2 regions of the Agrobacterium sp. K11 genome follow, and region 2 is predicted to be linked to the other one. Evidence: riboswitches for the same ligand, from Rfam matches in the RefSeq annotation. Region 2 holds a riboswitch; the other holds the start of a gene.
What was found. Region 2 has a riboswitch for thiamine pyrophosphate ahead of thiB (thiamine ABC transporter substrate binding subunit). Riboswitches for the same ligand answer to the same signal wherever they lie in the genome.
Positions count from the first base shown of each region.

Region 1: another riboswitch for thiamine pyrophosphate. It lies ahead of AC5SEO_RS03145 (ABC transporter permease); the one in region 2 lies ahead of thiB (thiamine ABC transporter substrate binding subunit).

Region 1 is NZ_JCAHRB010000002.1:321,761-327,271, forward strand. It holds gene AC5SEO_RS03135 (hydroxyethylthiazole kinase) at 1-235, opposite strand, end outside; gene AC5SEO_RS03140 (ABC transporter substrate-binding protein) at 238-1,182, opposite strand; gene AC5SEO_RS03145 (ABC transporter permease) at 1,179-1,964, opposite strand; TPP riboswitch at 2,093-2,195, opposite strand; gene AC5SEO_RS03150 (TadE/TadG family type IV pilus assembly protein) at 2,377-3,666, shown strand; gene AC5SEO_RS03155 (alpha-glucosidase) at 3,752-5,511, opposite strand, start outside.
Region 2 is NZ_JCAHRB010000009.1:179,049-184,559, reverse strand. It holds gene AC5SEO_RS17500 (ABC-F family ATP-binding cassette domain-containing protein) at 1-1,135, shown strand, start outside; gene AC5SEO_RS17495 (VOC family protein) at 1,227-1,619, shown strand; TPP riboswitch at 1,665-1,775, shown strand; gene thiB (thiamine ABC transporter substrate binding subunit) at 1,814-2,827, shown strand; gene thiP (thiamine/thiamine pyrophosphate ABC transporter permease ThiP) at 2,847-4,472, shown strand; gene AC5SEO_RS17480 (thiamine ABC transporter ATP-binding protein) at 4,469-5,185, shown strand; gene AC5SEO_RS17475 (M48 family metalloprotease) at 5,493-5,511, shown strand, end outside.

The DNA of each region.
Region 1 (5,511 bases), on a different contig from region 2:
GCCGGTCGGCGTCGAGCGTGCCGAGATTGATCGTCACCGCATCGGCTTTCGTGACGAAAGCACCGATTTCTTCGAGTGAGGTTGTCATCGAGGGTATGCCGCCGACAACGGTAATGCCGTCCGCGGTGAATTTCTGTACCACTGTGTTCATCAGGCAATGCACGCGCGGGCGCGTCTGCCTTACCCTTTCGAGGATCTCTGCGGCCTTCGCCGCAGTCGGAAAACTGTTTGCCATGGTTATTGCAACTCCACGGCAATGTCTTCCGCCGCCGGCGCCTGCTTGATCAGTTGCATGTCTTGCATGAAGGTGCCGAAGCGTGTGTAGCGGGCGCGATCGAGTGCGGCTGGACGTTTGGCGAAACGCGGCAGCGTATCGAAAAACGCCTGTTTGTTCAGCGCGTCGTCAAGGTTCGGATAGGCCTTGATGAAAAGCTGCCAGGATTCTTGCGGGTGGTTGGTGATGAAAATCGCCGCCTGCTCAACGGCCGAGAGAAAACGCGGCAGGCGGCTATCTTTCACGAGATCTCGATGGGTGACGAATATGAGCTCGTCATAGGCGGGCACGCCATGTTCCTCGGGGAAGAACGAGCGGCCTTCGTGGCCTTCAAGCTTCATCTGCGTCAGTTCGAAATTGCGGAAACCGCCAAGCGTGGCATCGACCTTGCCGGCGATCAGGGATGGCGAGAGTGAGAAATTGACGTTGACCAGTTCAACATCGTCCTTTGTCAGTCCCTCCTTCTCCAGCATGCGCTTCAGCATCGCATCCTCGAAACCGGAAACCGAGAAGCCGACCTTCTTGCCTTTCAGGTCCTTCAGGCTCTTGATCGGCCCGTCGGCCAGAACGGTGACGGTGTTCAGCGGGGTTTCCACCAGCGTGCCGAAACGGACGAGCGGCAGCCCTGCATCGTGGTCGAGATAGAGGTTCGGCTGATAGTGTACACCGATATCGGCCTGCTTTGCCGAGACCAGACGCGGTACGGCGGATGGGTCTGCGGGCGGAACCAGCTCAACGTCCAGCCCGGCATCTGCGAACAGGCCGCGTTCCTTGGCGATCACCATCGGAGCGTGGTCCGGGTTCACGAACCATTCCAGCAACACGGTAAGCTTGTCGGCCGCCTGCGATTGCACGGGCGCAAACACGCTTGCTGCCGCGACGACGAGGGAAAGAAGAGTTCGTTTCATGGTGCCGAAAGTCTCCGCAAATATTTGAAAGGAATGACGTGGTCTGTTTCTTTGGCCCAGGGGGCGAGGTTGGCCGTTGCCCGGTCGACGACAAGCCGCAGCAGCACCGCCATGACGGCGAGAATAGTCATGGCGGCGAACATTGTGTCGGTCTGCATGCGGGCATTGGACTGGATCATGACAAAACCGAGCCCGGCGGAGGCGCCCACCCATTCGCCAATGACCGCGCCGAGCGGGGCGAGCGGAGCTGCGACCCTCAGCCCGGAAATGAGTGCGGGAAGCGCCAGCGGCACACGCAGCCGGGTGAGGATTTGCCAGTGGCTCGCCTCCGTCAGCGAGGCGGCATCGAGGATTGTCCGATCCGTGCGGTTGAGGCCGTCGGTGAAGGCTGAAGCGACGGGAAAAAAGATGATGATCGCCGTCATGACAACTTTCGAGGCCATGCCGAAACCGAACCAGAGTACGAGAATAGGGGCCAGCACGAAGACCGGAAATGCCTGCAACACGAGAACCATGGGCCAGACGAGGCGGCCAAAACGCGGGACGGCGGCAATCGTAAAGGCAACGAGAATGCCGGCGGCAATGCCAGCCGCAAGCCCGACAGCCATTTCACCTGATGTCACCATGGCCTGTCCGAACAGGAAGGCTGGCTGGCGCAGGAGTGCTGCGGCAACATCGGCGGGCGAGGGCAGGATGTAGCGGGGCGGTGCAAACAGCCAGATGCCCAGCTGCCAGACAATCAGAATAAGAACGACGCCCTTCAGCGCATGGGAGGCACGCATCGGCCGGGACTCAGACGCAGCCGTACCGTATACGAAGGGAAGGATGTTTCATCATCATCGTTCGGTCTCCAGCTGTGGCGATCACGGAGATCCGGGCAAAGCGGAGAAGAGAAAGGGCAGTAACGCAAACGCGCTACAGTTTCCGTTCCTACGCCGGCATGACCCGGATCAGGTTCAAGGGTCCGGCTCATCGCCATCTCAGCACCGTCAGGTGCTCCCCTCGGAAGAGACTGTTTTGCTAGGAGGGTTTTGAAGTAATGTCAACTTTGAAAGTTAACGAGAATATTGGCGAATTTGCCGCGAACATATTAGTTATTGATTATATTAAGTTTATCAAAAATTAGTTATTTATTGAAACCGCTTTTCAATTCCGCTGTATTAGCTTCAGCTCCCAGATTGGTTGGGGGCGAACTTGAAAAACTTCTGGCGAGAGAAATCTGGAAATTTTGGCATTCTGACCGCGCTGCTCATGGTGCCTCTGTGCGGGGCTGCCGGTGTGGCGCTCGATATTACGCGCGGCATGTCGGTCAAAGCCGATCTGCAGCAGGCAGCGGATTCCGCGGCTCTGGCGGCAGTCGCCGATATGTCCGCAAGTGTTCAGGCGGCAAAGAAGATGTCGGGGGACGGTGTCATTCCCGTCGGCAATGAAGAAGCCCGGGCATTCTTCGATGGCAATCAGCGCGGCGACGCGGACTACACCATTACCTCGGTCGATGTTTCGGTGATCAAGCACGGCAATGTGGTCGAGTCGTCCGTCAGCTTCAAGGCGTCGGTCAGCACGACCCTCTCAGGGCTTCTGGGGAAGGATTTCGTTTCGGTTGCCGGCACGGCCACGGCCAAATACGAAACGGAAACCTTCAGCGATTTCTATCTTCTGCTTGATAATACGCCCTCCATGGGAGTGGGCGCGACACCCACGGATGTTGCCACCCTGGTTGCGAATACTGGCGATAAATGCGCTTTTGCCTGCCACATCGTGAAGGACGGCGTGGCAGACCCGAACAGCTATTACTTCAAGGCCAAGAAACTCGGGGTTACGACGCGTATCGACGTGGTTGCCAAGGCAACCGCCAGCCTGATGGACACGGCAAAGTCCACGCGCAAAAGCAGCAATCAATATCGCATGGCCGTCTATACCTTCGGGGAACGGGCGGAAGATACCAAGCTGCTTGAGGTCGTTTCGCTGACATCGGATCTGGACGCAGCAAAGAAAAAAGCTGGTGAAATCAACCTGATGTCAATCCCCTATCAGGGATACAACAACGACCAGCAAACAGATTTCGACCGGGCACTGATCCAGATTGGAGATAAGGTCGGCAGTTCGGGCACGGGCGCAAGCTCGGCGAACCCGGATAAGGTTATTTTCTTTGTTTCAGACGGGGTGGGCGACAGTTACAAGCCGTCCTCCTGTACGAAAAAACTGACGGGAGGCCGCTGTCAGGAGCCGATCGACATCAAAGACTGTACGAAACTGAAGGAAAAGGGTTTTCGTATCGCGGTGCTTTATACCACCTATCTGCCGCTGCCGACGAATGACTGGTATAATAGCTGGATCAAGCCCTTTCAGGCGGAAATTGGCTCACGCATGCAGAGCTGCGCTTCCCCGGGTCTGTACTTCGAAGTCAGCCCGTCCCAGGGCATCAGCGACGCGATGACGGTGCTGTTCAAGAAAGCCATTACATCACCACGCCTGACGGGCTGATGGCCGTCTAGCTAGGCCTGTTAAAGCATCGGTTGAACGCCGCAATATCTGCGGCGTTTTTTGGAAATGGCCGGAAGGTGATGCTTCAAGCGATATTACGAAGCCGTTCAAATAACGCAGTAAAGCGCGTTTCAGCGCGGTAGAACACAGCCGGCTGGCCTATCGGAGCCTCCACGGTGATCTCGTGCCCGCCAAAATACCGCGCGCCACTCCAAAGATGCATCCATTCCCCATCGCCCGGAAGGTAAAGCGTGCGCTGCGTCTCCCCCGCCTTCCACACTGGTGCGACCAGCATGTCGGCCCCGTAGAGATAGCTGTCCTGAATGGCATAGGTCTGCCGGTCGTTCTCGTGATGCAGGAAAAGCGGGCGCTGTACCGGCAGGCCGTTTTCGGCCGCTTCAGTGGAAAGCGATTTCAGATAGGGGGCGAGTGCGACATAGATTGCCGTCATGCGGGCAAAATGGCCAAGAACGGTCTCGTCCTGATCGATCTGGAGATTGTCGCGCGGGCGATTGCCCTCATGGGTTCGCATGACAGGAGTAAAGGCTGCCATCTCCGTCCAGCGCATGATGAGTTCCGGGGTTCTGACATTGCCGAACAGGCTGGTATAACCGCCAATATCGGAATGGTGATAGGCATTACCGAGAAGACCGGAGGACAGCGCACCGCATATGACAGTGACGAGACCGTCATGGCGGGAGAAATCGACGGACTGGTCACCGCCCCACAGCAGCGGGCAGTGGGCTTGCACACCGGTAAAGCCCGCGCGCATGAAGAACAGCGCTTCGCCGGTTTTGCCGCGGCTTTCAACGGCCTTGGCGTTGACCTCTGCCCAGAGCGTCGGCCAGGCATTGTGCATCAGCTTGGCGTCGATGCCGTTCGATAGCGTGATGTCGATCGGCAGATATTCGCCGAAATCGGCCATCCAGCCGGAAAGGCCGAAATCAAGCATGTTCTTGCCGATGATCTCTTCGGAAAACCACTCGGCTGCGGCCGGATTGGTGAAATCGACCACGCCACAATCGAACTCGCCGAAATCCACGAGCGCCGTCTTGCCGTCCGCGCCGGTGGCGAAATAACCGGCCGCCTCCGCCTCCGGAAAAAGCGGGCCGTCGACGCAGAGATAGGGGTTCACGTATCCCAGAAAACGAATGCCCTGATCGGCAAGCTCGGCGATCTTCTGACGCAGATGCGGATAACGCGCCTCATTGGCCTGCCAGTCCCAGAATAGCCGGGCGCCGAAGGATGTCTGGCGAAGCCCCACCCAGTCCTCGCACCACAGGCCGGAGACCTTGGTTCCGGCAGCGCGGATTTTTTCCAGCCGGGCAAAGGAGTTGGCGCCATCCTTTAACCCGATGATCGCGCCGCTATAGACCCACCCCGGTAGTTCCGGCTGGCGTCCGAACCGCAGCGAGAGGGCGGAAACGATATCGGTGAAACGATCGCCAGTGAAAAACTCGATCCTTTCGGGGATCGCCCAGATCTCGACTTCGTGGAAATCTTCGTTGCGGAAATCGAAGACCGAATAGGCGCTGGTTTCCACATGCAGCGCATATTTGCGCGACGACAGATAGGTCGGCTGCGGGTAATTGGTGTTGTAATAATCGCCACCCGCCTTGCCGCTGACGTCAGCCTTGAAGGTGATTTCAGCGGTCTTGTCGCGGCCGACACCGGGTTCGGAGGTCCAGAGCGGAAAGCGGCGGCCGCGCATGTCGAAATAGGACATCTGTTCGCCACCGCCCCAGACATGTTCGTCCTCATCTGCGACGATCCGCAGCCACAGCCGATTGATGGTTTCATCCAGCGTCGTGACCCTGATGGCATTTCCATCCAGGGCCAGATGAA
Region 2 (5,511 bases):
CTGGATGCGTTACGGCGTGACCGCGAGACGCAAGCGCAACATGCGCCGCGTGGGCGAGCTTCAGGCAATGCGTGCGGACTATCGCGGCCACAAGGGACCGCAGGGGAGCGTGCAGGCGACGGCTGCGGAGGTGCGGGAATCCGGCAAACTGGTCATCGAGGCAGACGCAATCACCAAGTCTTACGGCGAGCGCGTGATCATCGCGCCGTTTTCGCTACGGGTGCATCGCGGTGATTGCATCGGTCTCGTCGGGCCGAACGGTGCCGGCAAGACAACGCTTTTGAAGATGCTGACCGGCCAGCTTCAGCCCGATAGCGGCACGGTAAAGCTCGGCACCAATCTGGAAATCGCGACGCTTGACCAGAAGCGTGAAGATCTCAATCCAAACGATACGCTCGCTCATTACCTCACCGACGGTCGCGGCGACAATTTGCTGGTCAATGGCGAGTTGAAACATGTGACGGGTTACATGAAGGACTTCCTGTTCCAGCCGGAACAGGCCCGCACGCCCATCCGCAACCTCTCCGGTGGTGAGCGCGCCCGTCTTATTCTTGCGCGCATTCTGGCGCGGCCTACCAACCTGCTGATCCTTGACGAGCCGACCAACGATCTCGATATCGAAACGCTCGATCTGTTGCAGGAAATCGTTGCGGGCTTTTCCGGCACGGTCATTCTCGTCAGCCACGACCGCGATTTCCTCGACCGTACCGTCACCTCCACAATCGCGCCCGCCAATCCGGACCAGCCGGATGGACGCTGGATCGAATATGCCGGCGGCTACTCGGACATGATGGCGCAACGCAAGGGTGCCGCAGAAGAAAAGCGCAAGGCGGAGAAGCAGGAAAAGGCAAAGACCGCCCCTTCCGCCTCCGCGTCGCAGGACCCCTCAAAGGCCAAGGGCAAGCTTTCCTTCAAGCAAAAATTTGCGCTCGAAAACCTTCCAAAGGAAATGGAGAAGGCGCAGGGCGAAATCGCCAAGCGTGAGCAGCGTATGGCCGATCCCAATCTGTTCACCAAGGACCCGGCTACCTTCAATACGCTGGCGCAGGAAATGACGAAGCTGCGCGAAAAGCTCGAAGCCATGGAAGAGGAATGGCTGGAGTTGGAGATGCTGCGCGAGGAAATTGAAGGGTGACTTGGTCGCGATTTCTTGACTGAGGTCTCATCCACCTTTGACAGGGAGGCGGAATTGCCGTTTCCTGTGCGGGTTCGGAGGAGTTCAGAAAATGCGCATGATCTTCGTCAATCTGCCGGTCAAGAATATCGAGACATCGAGAAGCTTCTTCACGGCTCTCGGTTTCACCTTCAATCCGGAATATTCGGATGACCGCACGCTCTGCATGATCGTTGAGGAGAACATCTTCGTGATGCTTCTTCAGGAGGAGCGTTTTCGCGATTTCATCAATGGCGATATCGCCGACGCCACACGCAGCACCGAGGTCCTGACCTGTCTCACAGCGGGAAGCCGTGAGGAAATCGACCGGATGATCGAAACGGCGCTCGCCTCGGGTGGCAGCAGCTGGAAACCGGTTCAGGATCACGGTTTCATGTATGCCGGTAGTTTTCAGGATCCCGACGGCCATGTCTGGGAACTGGTGCACATGGTGCAGCAGGCCTGACGGCAGCCATCTTGCCAATCAGAGACAGCGGGACTACATCATCATCTTGATCTAACGGGGTGTCTTTTGTGCTTGCGTGCAAAAGGCTGAGAGGCTTGCCAACCCGAAGAACCTGATCCGGTTCATACCGGCGGAGGGATTAGACGGCTTAAGGCAAGCGGCTATTTCCCTTTTCGTTTTTTGAGGAGATACCCGTGCGCCGTCGTCTTTTCCTGAATTCCCTCGTTGCCGTTTCGTTGTTTCTGCCCGGTCTTGCCACTGCTCAGGACAGACAGGAACTGACCGTCTACACCTATGAAAGCTTCGTTTCCGAATGGGGTCCCGGCCCCAAGGTGAAAGAGGCCTTCGAGAAAGTGTGCGATTGCACGGTCAATTTCGTCGGTGTGGCGGATGGCGTGGCGCTGCTCAACCGCCTGAAGCTTGAAGGGGCGGCGTCGAAGGCGGATGTCGTTGTTGGTCTCGACACCAATCTGGTCGCGGAAGCGAAACAGACCGGCCTCTTCGATATCAGCGGTATCGATGCATCGGCGGCCAAGGTGCCGGGCGGTTACAAGGACGACATTTTCGTCCCTTACGACTACGGTCATTTCGCCGTTGTCTATGACACGCAGACGATAAAAAATCCGCCGACGAGCCTGAAGGATCTGGTGGACGGCGATCCTTCACAGAAAATCGCCATTCAGGACCCGCGCACCTCCACGCCGGGGCTTGGCCTGCTGCTCTGGGTGAAGTCCGTTTACGGCGACAAGGCACCGGAAGCCTGGGCGAAGCTCCGGAAGCGCATTCTCACCGTCACGCCGGGCTGGTCGGAATCCTATGGCCTTTTCACCAAGGGTGAGGTGCCGATGGTGCTCTCCTACACCACGTCGCCTGCCTATCACATGGTCTCGGAAAAGACGGATCGCTATCAGGCCGCGGGTTTTTCCGAGGGGCATTACATCCAGATCGAGGTTTCCGGCCTTCTCAAAAACGCGCCGCACAAGGAACTGGCGAAGCAGTTCCTCGCTTTCACGCTCACATCAGGATTTCAGGATGCCATTCCGGAAAACAACTGGATGATGCCGGTCGCGGCAACGTCCACGCCCCTGCCCGAGGCATTTTCCAAACTCGTCGTACCGCAGAAGACCTTCCTGATGGACCCGGAAGAGGTGGCGAAGAACCGCAAGGCCTGGATCGACGAATGGCTTGCGGCCATGAGCATGAACTGAGCAAGAGGCACGCCCGCGCATGATGCTGCGTCGCGACTACAGATGGTCGATCATTGGCGGAACGGCGGCGTTTGCCGCCGTTTTCCTGTTCATGGCGCTTGCTGTATCAGCACTCCTGTCTTTCGATGCCGGCACATCCGCCACCGGAATCGTGGATGCCTACACGCTGCGCATCCTGCGCTTCACGCTCTATCAGGCAACGTTGTCCACTGTTCTTTCCATTGTTCTCGGCCTGCCGGTGGCGCTTGCGCTCTCCCGCAGACAGGATTTTCCGGGGCGGATTTGGATTATCAGGTTGATGGCTGTGCCGATGGGGCTGCCGGTCATCGTCGGCGCCTTCGGCATCATCACGATCTGGGGCAGGCAGGGTGTTTTGAATACTGCCCTTGTTTTTGCCGGTGCGGAGCAGCCCTTCAGTATTTACGGCCTTTCCGGCATTCTCATCGCCCATGTGTTTTTCAATCTGCCGCTTGCGGTGCGGCTGATGCTGGCCGGGCTGGAGCGGATTCCGGGCGAATATTGGCGGATGGCGGCAAGTCTTGGCATGGGGCCGGTTTCGGTTTTCCGCTTCATCGAGTGGCCGGCCGTCTCGCGGCTTGTTCCCGGTATTGCCGGGCTTGTCTTCATGCTGTGCGCCACCAGCTTCACGCTAGTGCTTCTGCTGGGCGGTGGACCGGCGGCGACGACACTTGAGGTCGCAATCTATCAGGCGCTGCGGTTTGATTTCGATCCGCAAAGGGCAATCGCGCTTTCGGTTTTGCAGATTGCAGTCACAGCAGTTCTGCTCGGCCTTCTTGCCTTTTTGCCATCGCCCGAGGCGGAAATTGCCTCGCTTGGCCGCCCTGTTCGCCGTTTCGACGGCAAGCGCGTTGGCGCGCGCCTGTGGGACGGAGCGGCAATCATTTTTGCGGTTCTGCTGGTCGGCCTGCCGCTTGTTGCCATAACCGTCTCGGGTTTGGGGGCCGATCTGCCGCGTCTTTTGTCAGCGCCGATCTTCCTGCGTGCGGCGGCGACCAGCCTTGCAATCGCTGCGCTCTCCGCAACTCTCGTCGTGCTCTGCTGCTTTGCGATTATCGGTGCGCGACAGGCCGTGGGCTCCAGACGGCACGCGGCTCAGCCCTTGCGCCTTTTGTCCGCCACGCTCGGGGCGGGGTCATCGCTGGTGCTGCTGGTGCCGCCCGTCGTGCTGGGAAGCGGGTGGTTCCTGTTGCTGCGGCCCTTTGGAGATGTCAGTTTTTATGCTCCCGTTCTCGTGGCGCTCATCAACATGCTGATGGCGTTGCCGCTTGCCATGCGGGTGCTGGAGCCAGCCTTCACCAGCCATTTTTTACGCACGTCCCGGCTCTCCGCCAGCCTTGGGCTTCAGGGACTGACGCGGCTGCGGTTCGCCGATCTGCCGGTACTGCGGCGGCCGCTGCTGATGGCGTTTTCCTTTGCCATGGCTCTGTCGCTCGGTGATCTCGGGGCGGTCGCCCTGTTCGGATCGGAAAATTTCGTCACGTTGCCATGGCTGGTCTATAGCAATATGGGCAGCTACCGCACCAATGATGCCGCCGGATACGCGTTCATCCTTGGCGTCGTCTGCCTGCTGCTTGCCGCGGGCGGCGTTTCACGGCAATCCCAATCAGCAAGGGCGAGCATATGACGGGTGACGAATTTGCCGTGGGGTTGGACAAGGTCAGACTGTGGCTCGGAACGCAGGATTTCGATCTCGATTGTATATTCCCGCAAGGCCAGATGACTGCCGTCGTCGGTGCATCCGGTTCTGGCAAGTCGACGCTCCTCAATCTCATCGCTGGTTTTGAATTGCCCGATTCCGGGCGCGTCCTGATCGGCGGGCGGGACATGAAGGCGCTCGATCCTTCCGAACGACCGGTCTCCTCGATCTTCCAGGATAATAATCTTTTCGCCCATCTCGATATCTTCACCAATGTCGCGCTCGGCATCAGCCCCGGGCTGAAGCTGCGGGCGGAAGACAGGCAGAGGATCGACGTGGCGCTCGCACGCGTTGGTCTTGCGGGTTTTGACAAACGTTTGCCGGGCACGCTTTCCGGCGGGGAAAGGCAAAGGGCGGCGCTGGCGCGTGCGCTGGTCCGGAAAAAACCGGTCATGCTGCTGGACGAGCCTTTCGCGGCGCTAGATCCGGGGCTGCGGGCGGGCATGACCTCCCTGCTTCTCGACTTGCATGCCGAAACAAAAAATACGGCGATTATTGTTACGCACCATCCAGACGACATAAAAAAGCTGGCGCAGCGGGTGGTTTTTCTTGATCGTGGCCGCGTTGTCTATGCTGGCTCGACCACAGATTTCTTCGCCACACAAAATGTGAAGGCGGTCGACAGTTTTCTGAACGGCTGATCGCCTTATTTTCGACGCGTGCCGCTGGCAATCGCTTTAGATAACTTCAATGGCGTTAATTTGCACTTGCCAGTTTCAAGTCGTTGCCCGAGAAAAGACGAGAATTATTGCGTTCTTCAGGAATATTCCGGACTTGATGGATCGTTTTTACCGTTTCGACATTCATGGCTCGTTGGGGCGAATCTGTTATTCTGGTCTGCAATTAACGGATGATCAGGAACGTTAGGGGCAGGCATAGAGAATGAGAAATAGCATGACTGCGCAGTGGAGGCTTTTCTCCCGTTCAGGCCTTCGCCGTTCGGGCAGGATGGCTGCCGTGTGTTCCG